One region of the Dyella sp. KRB-257 genome, then DNA from elsewhere that is predicted to be linked to it. Evidence: predicted binding sites of a transcription regulator. Region 1 holds the regulator's gene; the other holds the start of a gene.

What was found. Region 1 encodes FliA, which starts transcription of late flagellar genes. Its sites were predicted from a motif close to TAAAGTTTNNCNNNCNNNGGCCGATAA; they were not measured.
Region 2: the regulator FliA is predicted to act here: its motif matches at 1,994-2,020, upstream of ACO2Q2_RS09785 (methyl-accepting chemotaxis protein).

Annotation. Positions count from the first base shown of each region.
Region 1 covers NZ_JBMSDZ010000004.1:84,101-93,671, reverse strand. Annotated here, with positions in the region: gene ACO2Q2_RS04325 (MFS transporter) at 1-576, shown strand, start outside; gene ACO2Q2_RS04320 (alpha-amylase family glycosyl hydrolase) at 677-2,362, shown strand; gene ACO2Q2_RS04315 (chemotaxis protein CheW) at 2,380-2,871, opposite strand; gene motD (flagellar motor protein MotD) at 2,868-3,860, opposite strand; gene ACO2Q2_RS04305 (flagellar motor protein) at 3,857-4,597, opposite strand; gene ACO2Q2_RS04300 (chemotaxis protein CheA) at 4,597-6,546, opposite strand; gene ACO2Q2_RS04295 (protein phosphatase CheZ) at 6,642-7,283, opposite strand; gene ACO2Q2_RS04290 (chemotaxis response regulator CheY) at 7,280-7,687, opposite strand; gene ACO2Q2_RS04285 (RNA polymerase sigma factor FliA) at 7,756-8,490, opposite strand; gene ACO2Q2_RS04280 (MinD/ParA family protein) at 8,492-9,370, opposite strand; gene flhF (flagellar biosynthesis protein FlhF) at 9,478-9,571, opposite strand, start outside.
Region 2 covers NZ_JBMSDZ010000010.1:37,721-47,291, forward strand. Annotated here, with positions in the region: gene ACO2Q2_RS09780 (putative bifunctional diguanylate cyclase/phosphodiesterase) at 1-14, opposite strand, end outside; gene ACO2Q2_RS09785 (methyl-accepting chemotaxis protein) at 121-1,806, opposite strand; gene ACO2Q2_RS09790 (helix-turn-helix domain-containing protein) at 2,092-2,424, shown strand; gene ACO2Q2_RS09795 (MFS transporter) at 2,498-3,739, shown strand; gene modA (molybdate ABC transporter substrate-binding protein) at 3,851-4,573, shown strand; gene modB (molybdate ABC transporter permease subunit) at 4,576-5,253, shown strand; gene ACO2Q2_RS09810 (ABC transporter ATP-binding protein) at 5,256-5,942, shown strand; gene ACO2Q2_RS09815 (DUF4105 domain-containing protein) at 6,001-6,999, opposite strand; gene ACO2Q2_RS09820 (hypothetical protein) at 7,084-7,218, opposite strand; gene ACO2Q2_RS09825 (DUF2058 domain-containing protein) at 7,348-7,893, shown strand; gene ACO2Q2_RS09830 (DUF6624 domain-containing protein) at 8,164-8,442, opposite strand; gene ACO2Q2_RS09835 (chloride channel protein) at 8,517-9,571, opposite strand, start outside.

The DNA.
Region 1 (9,571 bases):
ATGCGCCGGCTCAACTGGGTGCAGTTCTTCTCGTGGTTCGCCATGTTCGCGATGTGGATCTACACCACGCCCACGGTGGCCGAACACTTCTACGGCAGCAGCGACACCACCTCGGCCGCCTACAACGAGGGCGCCAACTGGGCCGGCGTGCTGATGGGCACCTACAACGGCGTGGGCGTGCTCGCGGCCGTCCTGATTCCGCTGCTGGTGCGCGCCTGCGGACTGCGCATGAGCCACCTGGTGAACCTGTGGCTGGGCGGCATCGGCCTGCTGTCGTTCCTGGTGATCCGCGACCCGCACTGGCTGATCGCCTCGATGGTGGGCGTGGGCTTTGCGTGGGCGTCGATCCTGTCGCTGCCCTACGCGATGCTCTCGGACAACCTGCCCGCCGCGAAGATGGGCATCTACATAGGCATCTTCAATTTCTTCATCGTGATCCCGCAGCTGATGGCCGCCAGCGTGCTCGGCGTGCTGTTGAAACTGTTCTTCCACAACCAGCCGATCTGGGCGCTGGGTCTGGGCGGCGCCAGCCTGCTGGTGGCCGGCCTGTGCACGTTGCGCGTGCCGCGCCCGTAGGAGCGCACCCTGTGCGCGATCGCTCCTGCTCTGGTCTGTGTTCAGAGGCGATCGCGCACAGGGTGCGCTCCTACAACGGCATCATTACGGAATCGCACTCATGACGACCAAACGCCTGCTCCCCGCCCTCATCGCCACGCTCGCCTGCGGCCTCGCGCACGCCGCCACGCCGCAGGCGCCGGTGTTCGTCGGCACCGACGCCCCGATGGCGTCCAACGCGATCTACTTCGTGCTCACCGACCGCTTCGTCAACGGTGACCCGTCCAACGACCACCGCGACCAGGGCGGCGCGCATCCCACCTGGGACATCCCGGTACCCGGCGCGCCCAAGGGCGAGAGCGCCAACATCGGCTACCTCGGCGGCGACTTCCAGGGCGTGCTGGAGAACGCCGGCTACATCAAGGGCATGGGCTTCGGAGCGGTGTGGATCACGCCCATCGTCGACAACCCGGACGAGGCCTTCACCGGCGGCGACTCGGTGAGCTGGGGCTCGAAGTTCACCGACCGCGGCAAGACCGGCTACCACGGCTACTGGGGCGTGAACTTCTACAAGCTCGACGAGCACCTGCCGAGCAAGCATCTGGACTATCGCCAATTCACCGCCGGCATGCACAAGGCCGGCCTCAAAGTGGTGCAGGACATCGTGGTCAACCACGGCTCGCCCGCCTTCACCATGCCGGTGAAGCAACCGCAGTTCGGGCAGATCTTCGATAAGAACGGCAAGCTCATTGCCGACGAGCAGAACCTGCCGCCCTACCAGCTCGATCCGGTGCGCAACCCGCTGCACCGCTTCTATCACGCGTACGACGACCTGGTGCAGCTGTCCAACAACGACGACCAGAACCCTGCCGTGCTCGATTACATGGTTGGCGCCTACGAGCAGTGGATCGACGAGGGCAGCGACGCGTTCCGCATCGACACCATCAGCCACATGTCGACCGCATTCTGGAAGCAGTTCAGCGACCGCATTCGCGCCAAGCACCCGGGCTTCTTCATGTATGGCGAAGCGTTCGACTACAGCCCGGACAACATCGGCAAGTTCACCTGGCCTTCGAGCGGCGGCATCAGCGTGCTCGACTTCCCGCTGCGCGGCCGCATGGGTGACGTGTTCGAGCATCCGGACAGCAACTACGCGCAGATCCTCGACCGCCTCTACCTCACCAACGGCCCGTACCAGAACCCGTACGAGCTGGTGACCTTCTACGACAACCACGACATGGCGCGACTCAACGCCAGCGACAACGGCTTCATCGACGCCAACAACTTCCTGTTCACCGCCCGAGGCATCCCGGCCATCTACTACGGCTCGGAAACCGGCTTCGAGCGCGGCAAGGCCGAGCACGAGGGCAACCGCAACTACTTCGGCCAGGCGCGCATCGACGCGGCACCGAAGAGCCCGATCTACCAACACCTCAAGCGCATCGCCACGCTGCGCGAAAGCACGCCCGCGCTGCAGCGCGGCCTGATGCTTCCCATCCGCTTCGCCGGTCAGCAGGCCGCGTTCTACCGCGTCTACCAGCAGGGCGACACGCACCAGATCGCCCTGGTGCTGCTCAACAAGGGCGACCGGCCGGCCGCGTTCGAGGTGAGCGACAGGCTGCAGGCCGGCGCGTGGAAACCGGCGTTCGGCGGCGACGCGATCGCCGTCGCGGACGGCGGCACGCTCAAGACCACCGTGGCCGCGCACGACGTGCAGGTCTACCTGCTCGATGCCCCGGCGACGCGGCCGGACCTGGTCGCCGAGCTGACCCGGCTGATGGAGGAGCGCGGGCATCCGGCGCAGTAAGCGGACCAGCGCGCGGATCAGCCGGCTTCGGGCAACCGGCACAGCCGCGCGATATCCAGCAGGGCGACAAAGCCGCCGGCCACCGGCACGATGCCGCTGACCGGCTCGTCGGCGCGTGCGGCGCGACCGGCGGGTGGCGGCTCGATGGCCTGTGCGTCGGGATGAATGAGATCGCCGATGGCATCCACGCGCAGGCCGATGAGCTGGCCGTCGGCGTGCAGGATCACCACGCGCACACCGGCCGGCTCGGCGGCGGGCTGCGCGGGCAGGCCGAGGCGACGGCGGCCGTCCATCACCGGCACGATCCGCCCGCGCAGGTGGCGGATGCCGAGCAGGTCCGGCGCGGCGCCGGGCACGGCGGTGATCTCGCTGTCGCGCAGCACTTCGCCCACCTGGGCCAGCGGCGCGGCGTAGTGCTGGCCGGCGAGCCGGAAGGCGAGCCAGGACTGCGCGGTGGCCTCGACCACCGGCGCGTGCGAACGGCTGCGGGACGGGCTGGCTGCGCTCATGGGGAGGACTCGGTGGCGGCGGAAGATCGATCGGACGCCGCCGCCCTGCCCGACGGCGCGGCCGAAGCGCGGGCATCGGCCAGCGCCGGCAGTGCCGGCAGTGCCGGCGCGGCGACGGCAAGCGTTCCCACCGTGCCCATGGTTGCAGCGTCCTGCGCGGCGGTCGGGAGTGCCGCGGCCGGCGGGTTGACGTCGGCCGCGGCCGGCTTGCCGGCGTCCATGGTGAAGCGGCTGGGGCCGTCGCGATCGCTCAGCACCACCACCATCACGCGGCGGTTGCGGTTGCGGCCCGCCTCGGTGGCGTTGTCGGCGATGGGCCGCACTTCGCCCCAGCCCATGATGCCAAGCCGGCCCGGCGCGACGCCGTGGTCGGAAAACAGCCGCGCCACGCTGGCGGCGCGCGCGGCGGACAGCTCCCAGTTGGATGGATAGACGGCCGTATTGATCGGCTTGTTGTCGGTGTAGCCCTCGATCCTGAGCGGGTTGGGGAACGGCGCCAGGATGCCGGCCAGGCTGTCGAGCACGCTCTGCGCCTGCGGCGCGATGCGGGCGACGCCGCTGGGAAACAGGATGTCGGTGCGGATCTCGATCTCCAGCCAGCTCGGCGTGCGGCGGATCATCACCAGCTTCCTGTCGATCAGCGGCTGCAGCGCCTGCTCGACACTGCGCTGGATGGCGGCAAGGTTCTGCTGCTCCTTCGTGGGCGCCGGCTGCGCGGCCGAGCCGGGCAGGCTGATCGGGGTGAGCGCCGAGCCGTGGCCGCTGGCCTGCGGGTTGATCGCCGGCGCGGCGCTGGCCGGCGCGATCACGCGGCGGGTGCCGTGAAACGCCTCCGTCATCGACCGCGACAGCACGCGGTACTTGCCCTCGTTCACCGCGGACATCGCGTACATCACCACGAAGAAGGCCAGCAGCAGGGTGATCAGGTCGCCGTAGGGGATCGCCCAGCGTTCGTGGTTCACGTGCTCCTCGTGGCGCTTGCGCCTCATGGCAGGAAGCCCTGCAGCTTGCTCTCGATCTGCCGCGGGTTGTCGCCCTGGGCGATCGACACGAGGCCCTCGATGAGGATCTCGCGCATCTCGGTCTGCTTGTGGATCAGCCCTTTCAGCCGCGCGGCGATCGGCAGCATCAGCAGGTTGGCCAGGCCGATGCCGTAGATGGTGGCGACGAACGCCGCGGCGATGCCGTGACCGAGCTTGCTCGGGTCGGCCAGGTTCTGCATCACCGCCATCAGGCCCATCACGGCGCCGATGATGCCCATGGTGGGCGAGTAGGTGCCGGCGTTCTCGAACACCCTGGCCGCGTCGATGTCGGCCTGCTCGCGCGTGCCCAGCTCCACCTCCAGCACGCTGCGGATGGCCTCCGGCTCGCCGCCGTCGATCAGCAGTTGCAGGCCCTTGCGCGAGAAGCCGTCGCGCAGTTCGTCCAGCTGCGGCTCCAGGCCCAGCAGGCCCTGTCGGCGCGAGACCTCGCTCCAGCCGATGATCTGCCTGATCAGGTTCTGCGGGTCATGCAGCGGCGGCCTGTAGACCAGCGGCAGCAGCTGTCCGGCGCGCTTGAGCACCTTGCCGGGCGTCTGCACCATCAGCGCGGCTAAGGTGCCCACGAACACTATGAGGAACGCCGCCGGATTCCACAGCGACTCCAGGCTGGAGCCCTTGAGCACGGTGCCGATCGCGATGACCGCGAAGGCCAGCAGCGTGCCGATGAGGCTGACCAGATCCATCAGGCAGTCATCCGCAACGCGGGCAGCAGCTCGCCACTGTCGTCGGCCAGGCCGGCCAGATCCAGCACCAGCGCGAGGCGGCCGTCGCCGGTGACGGTGGCGCCGGCCACGCCGGTGGTGCCGGCGAACAGGTGGCCGAGCGGCTTGACCATCACGTCCTCGCGCCCGATCACCTCGTGCACCAGGCAGCCCAGGCGCAGGTGGCCGATGTGCAGCACCACCACGTGACGCGCGGCGCCGTCGGCCACGCCGGCCCAGCCGGCCAGATCACCCAGCACCAGCGCGCGGCCGCGATGGGCGGCGACCATGCGGCCGTCGAGCAGGCTGTCCTGCCCCGGGTGCAGCTCGAACACTTCGTCGACGTTGCTCAACGGCAGCGCCAGCAGGCGGTCGCCCACGCGCACCATCAGCACGCGCAGGATCGCCAGCGTAAGCGGCACGGTGAGTTCCAGCGTGCTGCCGTGGCCGAGTCGCGAGTGCACGCGCAGCGTGCCGCCCAGCTCGGTGATGCGGGTTTTCACCACGTCCATGCCGACACCGCGGCCGGAGATGTCCGACACGGTGGCGGCGGTGCTGAAGCCGGCGCGGAAGATCAGCTCGTAGCACTCGTTCTCGCTGAGGCGCGCGGCCTGCGCCTCGTCGATCACACCCTTCTCCACCGCCTTGCGCCTGAGCACCTCGGGGTTCATGCCGCGGCCGTCGTCGCTCACCGTGATGACGATGCGCTCGCCGCGCTGGCTCGCCGTGAGCGTCACGGTGCCACGGCGCGACTTGCCGGCGCGCTCGCGGTCCTCCGGCCCTTCCAGGCCATGGTCGAGCGCGTTGCGGATCAGGTGCACCATCGGATCGGCCAGCGCCTCGACCAGGCTGCGGTCGAGATCGGTGCCCTCACCTTCGGTGACCAGGTCCACGTCCTTGCCGAGCTGGCGCGCGAGGTCGCGCACGATGCGCGGAAAGCGCTGGAACAATCGCCCGACTGGCTGCATGCGCATGCCGAGCACGGCGTTCTGCAGGCCATCGGCGACGCGGTCGAGCTCGTCCACGGTGGACGACAGGCTGCTGTCGCCGTGGCGCGCGACCAGCGTGAGCAGGCGGTTGCGCAGCAGCAGCAGTTCGCCGGCCTGGTTGACCAGCGTATCGAGCCGCGCGGTGTCCACGCGCACGCTGGTCTCGGTGGGTGCCGCGGCAGCGCGGGCCGGAGCGGGCACGGCGGCGGGCGCAGGCGCTGGCGCCGCGACGTGGCCGGGCATGCCGCCCTTGCCGTGCAGGTTGTCCAGCAGCGCCTCGAACTCGTCGTCGTCGATGCCGCCGCCGGCGGGCGCAGCCGCCGCAGCCACCGGCGCGGGCGTGCCGCTGCCGTGCAACTGGTCGAGCAGCGCCTCGAATTCGTCGTCGTCGATGGTGCTGGATGCAGCGGGCGTGGCCACAGGCACCGGCTCCACCGTGCCGGGGGCTGCAGTGCCGTAGAGCGAATCGAGCAAGGCCTCGAACTCGCTGTCGTCGATGGCGCCGCCGGCCGCTGCCGGCGGCAGTGCCGCGACCGGGGCCGGTGCGGGCGGCGCACCCTTTTTCGGCGGCATGAGGCGCACCAGCAGCGCCGGCGGCGGCATCGCCAGGGCGTCGTTGGCGACCAGCGCGGCCATCATCGACTGCAGCAGGTCGAGCGCCTCGAGCAGCGCGTCCATCCGCGCCGCGTCGATCAGCAGGCTGCCGTTGCGCGCCTCGTTGAGCAGGTCCTCGGCGTGATGGCACAGCTGCACCATCGGCTCCACGTTGAGAAAGCCGGCGCCGCCCTTTACCGTGTGGAAGGCGCGGAACACCGCGTTGAGCAGCTCGGTGTCCTGCGGCGCGGCCTCCAGGCCTACCAGCTGCTCGCCCAGGCGCTCGACCAGCTCGCCGGCCTCGACCAGGAAATCGTCACGCAGTTCGGCGTCGAGCGAGGGATCCATCTAGCGGCTTCCTGCAGGCGGCACGGCGCCCGCCGCATCACGGCGGCAGGCGCGGGAGGGGCAACGCGGCGGCGCGATCACCGTCATGCGCGGGCTCAGAATCCGAACTCGCTCAGCAGGCGGTCGGCCTCGTCCTGGCTGCTGATCTTCTCCACCGCCTCGGCCGGTTCGCGACCGGACAGCGCGCCGGTGAGGCGCACCAGTTCGAGCATGGACGACTCCACCGAACCGATGAAGGCGACCACCTTCTTGATGCGCTGACCGGAAAGATCCTGCCAGGACTGCGCCATCACCATGTCGTTGAGGCCGGCGTTGCAGCTCTGCGCGAAGGTGCTGGCCTGCTGCGCCAGGGCGGCCACGGCGTCGCTGCCGGCGGGCGCGGCGGCAAGGATGGATGCCGCGTTGCACGCCAGCGCCTCGGCCTCCGGACGGGTGCGCTCGGCAAAGTCCAGCGTGCGGTGTGCGGCCTGCGAGCTCATCTCCAGCACGTCCTGCAGGTGCTTGCGCGCATCGGTGACGCTGTCGGGATAGCCCTCCTGCACCAGTTCGCCGCCGAGGCGGCGCACGGCATCGTGCAGGTCACGGGCCAGCAGGCCGAGCGCGCGGAACAGCTTCTGCTCGCGCTGGCGCACGATGGAATCGAGCGCCTGCTCGAAGGCCGGGCCATCGGGGCTGTTGAGCAGCTCGTGCAGCTCGTTGGGCAGCGCATCGGCGCCGAGGGTGAGCTGGGCGCTCATGCGGAAGCTCCTGCCGCGGCGAGCCGCTCGAAGATCTTGGTGAGTTTTTCCTGCAGCGTGGCGGCGGTGAACGGCTTGACGATGTAGCCGTTCACGCCGGCCTGGGCGGCGGCGATGATCTGGTCACGGTTGTTTTCGGCGGTGACCATCAGCACCGGCAGGCCCTTCAGCGAGGCCTCGGCGCGGATCGCGCGCAGCAGGTCGATGCCGGTCATGTTGGGCATGTTCCAGTCGGTCACGACCATGTCGAAGGGCTGGCTCTTCAGCATCACCAGCGCGCTCTCGCCGTCGTCGGCCTCCTGGATCAGCGGGCCGGAGAAACCCAGCTCCACGAGCAGGTTGCGCACGATGCGTCGCATGGTGGAAAAATCGTCCACCACCAGGATCTTCATGTTCTTGTTCAAGCCCGTCTCCACTTGCACGATGGGTTGCCGTGCGCCAGCCCGTAGGTAAGTTGTGTTGTCCGCGTTGCTCAGTCGTCGTCGCGCCAGTCGCTCATGCGCGCGCGCAGCCGGATGATCGCCTGGCCGTGGATCTGGCAGACCCGCGACTCGGTGACGCCGAGCACCGCGCCGATCTCCTTGAGGTTCAGTTCCTGCTCGTAGTACAGCGACATCACCAGCTGCTCGCGCTCGGGCAGCGTGGTGATCGCATCGATCAGCGCCTGGCGCATGCCGGCCTGCTCGATGTCCTCGGCGGGAGTGAGGGTGCCGGCATCGGCCACGTCCATCGCCGGGCTGCCGTCGCCGTCGTCCGGCGCCGTGAGGCTCAGCAGTCGGGAACTGGCCGCGTCGGCCAGCACCTGGTGGTATTCGTCGGCAGTCAGCCCCAGCCGTTTCATCACCTCCGCGTCGTCGGCGTCCGCACCGGTTTCCACCTCGATCTGGCGCACCACCTCGGCCACTTCGCGCGCCTTGCGATGCACCGAGCGCGGCGTCCAATCGGTCTTGCGCAGCTCGTCGAGCATGGCGCCGCGGATGCGGATACCCGCATACGTCTCGAAGCTGGCCGAACGATCGGTGGCGTAGTTACGCGCCGCCTCCAGCAGGCCGATCATCCCCGACTGGATCAGATCGCCCACGTCGACGCTGGGCGGCAAGCGCCCCATCAGGTGATAGGCGATGCGCCGCACCAGCGGCGCGTGCGTCTTCACCAGTTCGTCGGCGCTTTGCCGTTGCAGTTGCAGGTATTCGGTTGCCACGCTCATCTCACCACCCCGTCGCCGGTGCAGCCTGACCACTGAAAAATGCGATGCGGTCGAGACCCGGGCGATCGGGTTCTGCCCATGTAACGGCCGCACCAGCCAATTGCTTGAATGCCTGTGCCGAACGGCTGCCCGGCGCCACGTCCACCACCGCGTTCTGGCGGCGGATGGCCTGGCGCAGACGCTCGTCCTGCGGCACCCAGCCCATGAAATCGAGCATCACGTCGAGGAAGCGGTCGGTGACCCGCGCCAGCTTCTGGTGCAGCGCCTTGGCCTCGCCGAGGTTGCGCACCATGTTCGCCACCATGTGCAGGCGCTTCACGCCGAAATCCCGACTGAGCACCTTGGCCATGGCGTAGGCGTCGGTGATGGAGGCGGGCTCGTCGCACACCACCAGCACCACGTCGTCGGCCGCGGCGGCGAACATCGCCACCGAATCGGAGATGCCGGCAGCGGTGTCCACCAGCAGGAAGTCCGGCACCTGCGGCAGCTCGTCGAAGGCACGGATCACCGCCGCCTGCTCGCCCGAACCCAGCTGCGCCAGCCGGCGCGCGCCTGAGCCGGCGGGAATCACCTTCAGCCCGTGCGGCGCCTGCAGGATCAGGTCGGCCAGACCGCACTGGCCGTCGAGCATGTGGCCGAGATGGCGCGAGGGCGCCAGGCCGAGCAGCACGTCGACGTTGGCCAGGCCCATGTCGGCATCCAGCAGCATCGTCTCGTGGCCCATCATCGCCAGCGTCATGCCCAGGTTCACTGCCACCGTGGTCTTGCCCACGCCGCCCTTGCCGCCGCAAACCGCGATGGTGCGGCAGCGCTGGCGCGGGCTGCGCCGATCGAGGTTGGCCGCCTGCGTCGGCGCGCGGGGCGCGGCGGGCGCGACCATGTCGGTGAGCGACGAAACCATCTGCTTGAGTCCCCAGGCCTGATTCTTGATGAAGGCGCGCTCTTCCAGCGCGTCTATGGAAAACAATGCGGCCGACGCGGCGGCGCTCATGCGCTGGCCACCGCGAAGCCGAAGCGCTCGGCCAGCGCGCTGTCGTCCAGCGCGGTGGCCGTGGCGGCGGAGGTCTTGAGTACGTGGGCG
Region 2 (9,571 bases), on a different contig from region 1:
GTCGGTTGCTGCATGATGCAAGGCTCCGCAGGTGGGTGTTGCACGCATGCCGCGTGGAAGCCTGAAAGCCTCTGCGCCGCACGCCGCATGTCGTCGAAGGATCGAGACCGCACGGATCGACTAGAACTCCTTCCAGACGGATGTGTCCTCGACGCGATGCGACCGCTCCGAAGCCGGCTTGTGGTCGGCCGCGTGCGCAGACGGCCGATGCGCACCCCCGATTCGTGCATCGTGGGCGGGTGCGAGGGAGGCCTCCTGGGCTTCCTCGATGTGGAAGTAGGCCACCTGCCTGCGCAGGTTCATCGCCTGCTCTTCCATGGCGCGGCTCGCCGAGGCCGCCTCCTCCACCAGCGCGGCGTTCTGCTGGGTGACCTCGTCCATCTGGGTCACCGCCATGTTCACCTGCTCGATGCCGGCCGACTGCTCGGTACTCGCCGCGGCGATCTCGGCCACGATGTCGGTCACCTTCTTGATGCTCTCGACGATGGCCGCGAGCGCATGCCCCGACTCGTCCACCAGGCTCGAACCCAGCTGGACTCGCTCGACGCTGTCACCGATCAGGGTCTTGATCTCCTTGGCCGCCTGAGCGCTGCGCTGGGCAAGGTTGCGCACCTCGGATGCGACCACGGCGAACCCCCGTCCCTGCTCGCCGGCGCGGGCCGCTTCCACGGCGGCGTTCAGGGCGAGCAGGTTGGTCTGGAAGGCGATCTCGTCGATCAGGCCGACGATGTCCGCGATCTGCTGGCTGGAGGCCGAGATCGCCCCCATCGCCTCGACCGCCCTGCTGACCACGGCACCGCCATGCTCGGCCTGTTCGCGTGCGCCGCGGGCCAGTTGATCGGCGTGCGAGGCGTTCTCGGCGTTCTGTTTCACCGTGGCGGTCATCTCCTCCATCGAGGCGGCCGTTTCCTCCAGGCTGGAGGCCTGTTCCTGGGTGCGCTGGCTCAGGTCGTCGTTGCACTGCGCGATTTGCCGCGCGGCGGTGCTCACCGACTCGGCGCCGGCCCGGACATCGGCCACCACCTCGGCGAGCTTCGCATCCATGCGCGCCAGCGATTGCAGCAGACGGCCGACCTCGTCCGCCGATATCCGCTCGATGCGGTTGTTGAGCCTGCCCCCCGCGATGTTGTCGGCCACGCGCATGGCCTCGGCGAGCGAGCGGGAAATCGACCGTACCAGCCGAAAACCGATGGCTCCGCTCAAAGCCAGACCGAACGCGATGGAGGCGATCGTGGTCCTGGCTGACCGCGAGGCCTTCTGCTCGTCGGCGGCATACGCTGCATTGGCGCTCTTGTCCTGCAGGGCGAACAGGTCCCCGATATCGCCACGCAAGGCGGTGTAGCTTTTCTCGCCGGCGCCATCCAGGGCCTGCGCCGCAAGATCGTACTGTTTCGCGTCCAGTGCCCTGGCGGCGCGGTTCATTGCGTTGCGGAAATCCCCGTAATCGGCATCCAGCCGGCCGCCGATTGTTTTTTCTGCCGGCGACAGTTTCGCCGCATGGAATTTCGCAAGTAATTGCATCAGTTCAGCGTCATCCCTCCGCAGGGACCGTTCGTAAGTGGTGGCCTGACCCTGATTGCGCGCGCCCAATGCGCGTTGCAGGAATGTTCTTTCGCTGCCGAGCAGGTCCAGTCCACGTGCCAACGACATGGCGGGTATCAGCTTGTCTGCATACATGTCGCGCAGGGCAGCATTGCTGCTGCTCAAATCGGAAATACCCATGGCTCCCAGCGCCGCAAGCAGCGTGGCGAGAGTGCCCAAAGCGATTATCAGCCTGACCTTGATCGACCATTGCGGAAAATGCATGACCGCTCTCCGGTTCATGGGAAGTGATTGACTGATCGGTCATCTGCCGAAACCAGTCTGTTCGGAATGTCCTGTTTCAAATGCCTGGTGCCCGGACCGGACCATGGAACGCGGTCTCGCCGCTTTCCCGACGGACCACGGCATCGGCCCGCTTCCGGTCCGATGAGCCGCTGGGCGTGCGCTTCCCTTAACGACCGGGCCCCACCGATCTTGAGCGGGAAAATATTCCGTTTTGGACTACTTGTCAGCACCGCCCTAAGGTGCCCCGCCCACTGAAATAACGCAATGATGCGTTCCATCTACGATGACGAGTACCGCCGGCTGCTCGACTTCATGCTGCAGGTGCGCGAGGCATTGGGCATCACTCAGACAAGCCTCGCGCGGCGGCTGCGGACCACCCAGTCCTACGTCTCCAAGTGCGAGCGTGGCGAACGCCGCATCGATGTGATCGAATACGTACGTTATTGCGACGCACTGGGCGTGGATGCCGCGGTTCTGATGGACGTATTTCTCGACCACCGCCTCGGTGGCACCGACGACAGGGCCGTGATAATCGCCACCCTGTTGCGGAAAAGCCGGCGCAGGTGGCGCGCACGGGTACAGTCCGGCGCCAATTGACCCCTGCACCGGCCGCCATGGGCAAGCCAATGGCTGGACTGGCGCGCCGCGTCATCCGTGCACGAGACAACCGATGCCAAGAACCGCCCACCCGTCGCCGCATTCTGTCGGCCCCCGCTGGTTGAACCGCACGGTGGCCGGTGCCGGCATCACCAGCGCGCTGGGCGATTTCTGTTACGAGACCACCACGGTGATCCTGCCGGGCTTTCTCGCCGTGCTCGGTGTGCCGGCGGCGGCGCTCGGGCTGATCGAGGGCGCGGCCGATGCAGTGGCGAGCTTCACCAAGATGCTTGCCGGCCACGTGGCGGACAAGCTAGGCCATCGCAAGGCGCTGGTGCTGGTGGGCTATGCGCTGACGCCGGTCGGACAGGCGCTGATCGCGCTCGCCGCGGGCTGGCCGCTGCTGCTGGCTGGACGGCTGCTGTCATGGTTCGGCAAGGGCCTGCGCGGTCCGCTGCGCGACGCCATCGTGGTGCAGGCGGTGCGCGCGGAGACGCGCGGGCGCGCGTTCGGCTTCCATCGCGCCACGGACACGCTGGGCGCGGTGGCCGGACCGCTGCTGGGTGTGGCCCTGCTCGGCTGGGCGCAGACCCTGCCCACGCATGATGCCGCCTGGCCGTTCCGGCTGGTGCTGTGGCTGTCGCTGATTCCCGGCGCGCTGGCGGTGCTGGTGTTCCTGCTGCTGGTGCGCGATCCGGGGCACTCGGTCAATCCGGCGCTGCAGTTGATGCATTCGCTGCGCACGCTGCCGCCGCGCTTCAAGCGCTACCTGGGCGCGGTCGGTTTGTTCGGCATCGGCGATTTCTCGCACAGCCTGCTGATCCTGGCCGCCACCACGCTGCTGGCGCCGTCGATGGGCGTGGTGCGCGCGGCGCAGGTGGCCGGCCTGCTCTACGTGGGGCGCAACGTAGTGCAGGTGCTCGCCTCCTTTCCGATCGGCGCGCTGGCCGACCGTGTGGGACATCGTCCGCTACTGCTGGCCGGCTATGCGCTGGGTGTGCTGACCGCCACGCTGACCGCGCTGGTGTTCTGGCGCGGCAGCGCGGGCGTGCCGGCGTTGGCCGGCATCTTCGTCGTGGCCGGGCTTTACGTGGCGACGCAGGAGGCGCTGGAGTCCACCGTGACCGCGGCGATAGTGCCGCCCGAGCGGCTGGCCACCAGCTACGGCGCGCTGGGCACGGTGAACGGCGTGGCTAAGTTCGTCTCCAGCGCGGCGGTGGGGCTGGCCTGGAGCCTGCATTCGCCGGCGGCCGGATTTGCCCTCGCCGCGCTGCTGATGCTCGCCGGCACGATCGCCCTCGCGCGCAGCCGCTGAGCGTCCGGCGCTTGTCCCGTGCGGGATTTCGTCGTCATATGGCGATCCACATAACGAAGGCGCACGCCCCGCATGACCCCGCCACAGACACGACGCCGCCTAGGTGCCGCGATGCTCGCGCTCGCGGGCCTCGCCGGCAGCGCCCACGCCGACGACCTGGTGGTGTCGGCCGCTTCCAGCCTCACCAATGCGTTCCAGTCGGTAGCCACGGCCTACGAGGCGGTGCATCCGGGCACCCATGTGGTGCTGAACTTCGCCTCGTCCGATACCCTGCTGCGGCAGATCGCCAACGGCGCGCCGGCCGACGTGTTCGCCTCGGCCGACCAGGTGGCGATGGACAAGGCGCAGGCGCAGCAGGCGATCGCGCCGGCCAGCCGCGTGGACTTCGCCGCCAACCAGTTGGTGCTGATCGTGCCGACCGGCGGCGCGAAGGTGACCACGCTGGATGATCTCACCCATGCCTCGTTCAAGCGCATCGCCTGGGGCGACCCGGCCTCGGTGCCGGTGGGTCGCTACACCCAGGGTGTGCTGGACCGCGCCGGCCTTACGTCGCGCCTGGAAGACAAGGCCGTGCTCACGGCCAACGTGCGCCAGTGCCTGGACTACGTGGTGCGCGGCGAAGTCGACGCCGGCTTCGTCTACGCCACCGACGCGGCCATCGCCCGCGGCAAGGTGGACGTGGCGCTGCGCATTCCATCGACCACACCCATCACCTACCCCATCGCCGTGGTCGCGCACAGCAGGCACGCGGATGAAGCGCGCGCCTTCATCGCCTTCGTGCGCTCGGCCAGGGGGCAGGCGCTGCTGGCCGATGCCGGCTTCCTGGCGCCCTGAGCGTGACGCCGGACATCTGGCAACCGCTGCTGCTCTCGCTGAAGGTCGCCACCTGGGCGACCGCGCTGAACCTCGTGCTCGGCGTGGCGGTGGCCTACGGACTGTCGCGCTGGCGCTCGCGCTGGTGCAACACGGTCGATGCACTGCTCACCCTGCCGCTGGTGCTGCCGCCCACGGTGCTCGGCTACTACCTGCTGGTGCTGCTGGGCCGGCGCGGCGTGATCGGTGGCTGGCTGGAGCAGTGGGGCATCAACCCGGTGTTCACCTGGCAGGGCGCGGTGATCGCCGCCACGCTGGCCGCCTTCCCGCTGGTGCACAAGGCCGCGCGGGCCGCGTTCGAGAACGTCGAACCGCAGCTGGAAGACGCCGCGCGCGTGCTCGGCCTGGCGCCGCTCGCGGTGTTCTTCCGCGTTTCGCTGCCGCTGGCCGCGCGCGGCATCATTGCCGGCGCCCTGCTCGCCTTCGCCCGCGCGCTGGGCGAGTTCGGCGCCACGCTGATGATTGCCGGCAACCTGCCTGGCCGCACGCAGACGCTGTCGGTGGCGATCTACTCGGCGATCGAGGCGGGCGACGACGCCGGTGCCAACACGCTGGTGATCGTGGCCTCGGTCACCTGCGTGGCGGTGCTGGTGCTCGCCGGCCGGCTCACCCGCGGCCGCGCACCACGAAGGAGCGCGTAGCGATGCGGCTGGACGTCGACATCCGCCGCGTGATGGCCGACCCGCAGCGCCCGTTCTCGCTGGAGCTGGCGTTCCGCTCGGACAGCCCGCGCGTGGTGCTGTTCGGCCCCTCCGGCTCGGGCAAGAGCCTCACCCTGCGCGCCATCGCCGGGCTGATGCGACCGGACGCCGGCCACATCGGCGTGCGCGGCCGCACGCTTTTCGACGATGTCCGCGGCGTGGATGTACCGGCGCGCGCGCGGCGCATCGGCTACGTGTTCCAGGACTACGCGCTGTTCCCGCACCTCACCGTGGCGCAGAACGTGGCATTCGGGTTGACGTCCGGCCTGCGCCAGCCCTCGCGCCGGAACGTGCCGGAAGCGGCGCGGCGCTGGCTCGACGCGTTCGAGCTGGCCGGCCTGGCCAGCCGCTATCCCGCGCAGATTTCCGGCGGTCAGCAGCAGCGCGTGGCGCTGGCCCGGGCGCTGGCGCCGCAGCCGGATCTGCTGCTGCTGGACGAACCGTTCGCCGCGCTCGACCCGCCGCTGCGCGGCCGCCTGCGCGACGAACTGGTGGCGCTGCAGGCGCGGCTGGACGTGCAGATGCTGGTGATCACCCACGACCCGGCCGACGTCGAGGTGCTGGGCCAGCACGTGCTGGAGATCCGCGACGGACGCCTGCACCGCGACTCGGCGCGCGAGACCGCCTGACCCACTCAGTCGGCCATGCTGGCAACAGTCTGCGGGAGGGTCTGCATGGCGTGCCCGGTCACTGCGGCGCGCGGATCGCGCGGGAGAAATCATCGCCCGGACCACTGCGTTGCGCCTTTTCGGCGATGCGCGCACGCGCACGCTGCACCTCGACCGGCTCGCTCGCGTCGATGGCGCCGTTGTCGCGCAGGTAACCCTGCAGATAGCCGGTGAGCAGCAGGCGCAGGTCCATCGGCAGGCCGGGGTTGAGCTGGCGCGCCATGCGATAGACCAGCGTGGTGCAGTTCGAAGTGATGGTGTTGTAGAACGCCGGCCGCGCTGCCAGCGTGTTGGCGGCATCAACGTAGGAAAGGAACAGCGCGCGCATGGTGCTGCGCTCCAGCGTCATCGGATACAGGTAGTCGTCCTCCCCGCGCACGTTGGTGCGCACCCGCACGATATCGCGCTCGTCGGCGGCCACCAGCACCATCTCGAACTGCTTGAAGAAGCCGCCGATCTCGGAGAATGCCTCGCCCTTCTTCTTGCGGATCTCCACCGAGAACACCACGTGCCGGCCGTCGTCGAAGCCGAAGGAAATCATCGCGTGGGCGATCGCGCGACTGCCCCAGTACGACAGGATGGCGTCGGCGGAGACGAGACGATCCAGGTCGTAGTCGCGGGTTTCCCAGCGCACGTCGTAGTCGCTGTCGCTGCGCCAGTCGAAGTCGCGCACGTTGTGCAGGGTGACAAGATTGCCGTGCACCTGGCCGCTGAGCAGGCGGGCCACGTCGTCGGCCCAGAGGCGGTTGTTCGAGGGGCGGATCGACCTCCACCACGCCATCAGCAGCACCGTGCACAACGCATAGGCGCCGATCGGCCACCACGCCTGCCAGACGATCGCCAGCGCCGCCAGGCCCAGCACCAGCAGCGCCCACAGCACGCTGCCGGTCGCGCGCACCACCTTGCCGCCGGGCAACTGATACCACAGCGCCAGCGTGCCCCACGCACCGCTGAGGAACACCACCAGCGCGCCGAGCGTGCCGGCGACGGCATGGAGCAGCAGGCTGCGTCGGTTCATCACGGCGGCGACGGCTCGCACAACAGGAAAGGTGTCCACAGGGTCGGAGGTTTGCGCGCGGCTGACAACACCGGTGCGCGCGCCTCATACATGCAGGCCCAGCGCTGCGCGCAGGGCGCGGATGCCCTTGCGCGCCCGATGGATGCCCGCATGCCGCCAACGGACGTCGCCCAGCGCGCGATCGACCTGCCGGCACTGCGCCAGCATCAAACCATGCAAGGCCTCGCCAACCGGCAGCGAAGCGGAGGATGTGCGGAAGGCAGCGGGAGCGGCGCCAGGCATCGCTGAAGTCTAGTCCCGCGCCGGACCGGGGCTACAATCGGGCGTTTTCCGGACGAACGACAGCGCATGCGCAATCCCCTGCAGGACCAGTTGCTCAAGGCCGGCCTGGTCGACAAGGCCAAGGTCAACCAGGTCGCGCGCGAACAGAACAGGCAGAAACTGGGCAAGACGCCCCCTGCTCCGCCGCGCGAGGACGCCATCGACACCGCACGCCTGCAGGCCGAGCGCGCCGAACGCGATCGTGCGCTGGCCGCCGAACGCAACGCACAGGCCCGCGCCGTCGAGCTGCGCGCGCAGGTGCGCCAGATCATCGATACCCACAAGGTCAAGCGCAGCGGCGAGATCGATTACCGCTTCATTCACGCCAACGCCATCCGCAGCGTGCTGGTGAACGAGTCCCTGCGCAGCCAACTGGCCAGCGGTGCGCTGGTGATCGCCGCGCTGGACGACCGCTACGAACTGCTGCCGCGCGCCGCGGCGGAGAAGATCCGCGAGCGGGATCCCGCGATGATCGTGCTCGACCACGCCCAGCCTGCGGCCGATGCCACGCCGGCCACTGACGACGACGCCTACTACAGCCAGTTCCCGGTGCCGGACGATCTGGTCTGGTGATATCTGGCGGCGGAGTGGCCCTGGCGTTCGACTAATCGGAAGCAAAGCGCCCCCTCACCCCGGCCCTCTCCCCCGGCGGAGCCAGGGGAGAGGGAACCAAACACGGCTTCCTGACGTTTTCCGCTCCACCCCATCTATGCCCATCTATGGCGTGGTCATCAAACGAGCCAGAAGCCGTACGCCGGAACTCCCTCTCCCCTGGCTCCGCCGGGGGAGAGGGCCGGGGTGAGGGGGCGCTCTTCGCTGGCGCCCTACTCCACTGCTCAGCACTCAGCCCGTCGGTGCGATTGCGTAAACCACCTCCATCACGCACCGGTAGTCGCTGATCGGCATCAGCCCCGCCTCGGCACGTCGCTCATCGAGATGTGCCGGGTCTTCCACCGGTGCCATCACCACCTTGCCAGGATGCGCTGGGTCGGCAACGAACTGCGTGCCGTAGCGCTGTGGCTTCTTCTGCGCACGCAGCACGCGATCGGTCAACAGCGCAAAGTCGGAGTTCTTGATTCCCTGCCCGGAGATTCCGTGTCGCCATTCTGTGCATTGATCCACTTCTCCTGTGTTTGATGGGACTTGACACCTGACGATAACGCAGCGCGTCCTCTGCAGGTGATCGGCACCCTGCCCTACTTCACCCTCCCCAGATGCCGCGACACCTGCCGCGCCTCGCGCAGCCTTTGCGCGTGCGCCTTCAGCAGATCGCCACGGGTAAGCATGCCGACCATCCGCGCACTGTCGCCCTTGCCCAGCACGATCAACCGGCCGACATCCGCCTCCACCATGTGGTCGGCCGCTTCGCGCAGGGTGTGATCCTCGTGCACGGCCAGCGGCGGACGGCGGACGAGGCTGCCGACCGTGGCGTCATCGGGCACGCTGGCGTCGAACAAGGTGCGGCGGGTGAGCACGCCGAGCGGCTTGCCGGACGCGTCGAGCACGGGGAAGCCCTGGTGCTTCGCCACATCACCGGCGCTGGCCAGCCACGCGCGCAGTTCGCCCATGCGCTGGTCGGCCGCCAGCGAGACCACCTCGCGACTGCAGGCGTCGCGCACCAGGATCTGATCCAGCGCATCGGCGCTGTAGTCGGACGGCACGCGCACGCCGCGGCGCACGATCTTCTCGGTCATGATCGTATTGCGCATTATCAGGCCGGAGACGAGATACGCCGCCGCGCAGCCGCCGAGCAGCGGCAGCAGGCCGTGCGGTTGCTGGGTGGTCTCGAAGGCGAACACCACCGAGGTGAGGAACGCGCGTGAGGCGCCGGCAAAGACCGCCGCCATGCACACCAGCGCAGCGAGGCGCGGATCGACGTGCAGCGCCGGCAGCGTGGTGGCGATCAGCAGCCCCATCGCGCCGCCCAGCGTGCTGCCGATGGTGAACAGCGGCGCCAGCGTGCCGCCGGAGGTGCCGCTGCCCAGCGCGATCGACCACGAGGCCAGCTTGGCGATGCACAGCGTGAGCAGCCCCACCAGCCCGATCTGCCCGCTGATCGCCGCGGTGATGTTGGCGTAGCCCACGCCCAGCGTGAGCGGCTGGAAATACCCAATGACGCCCACCGCGAGGCCGCCGATGGCCGGCCACCACATCCAGTGGATCGGCAGCTTCTCGAAGCCGTCCTCGATGGCGTAGGTGAGCCTGGTGACACCCACGCTGACCACGCCCACGATCAAGCCCAGCAGCACGT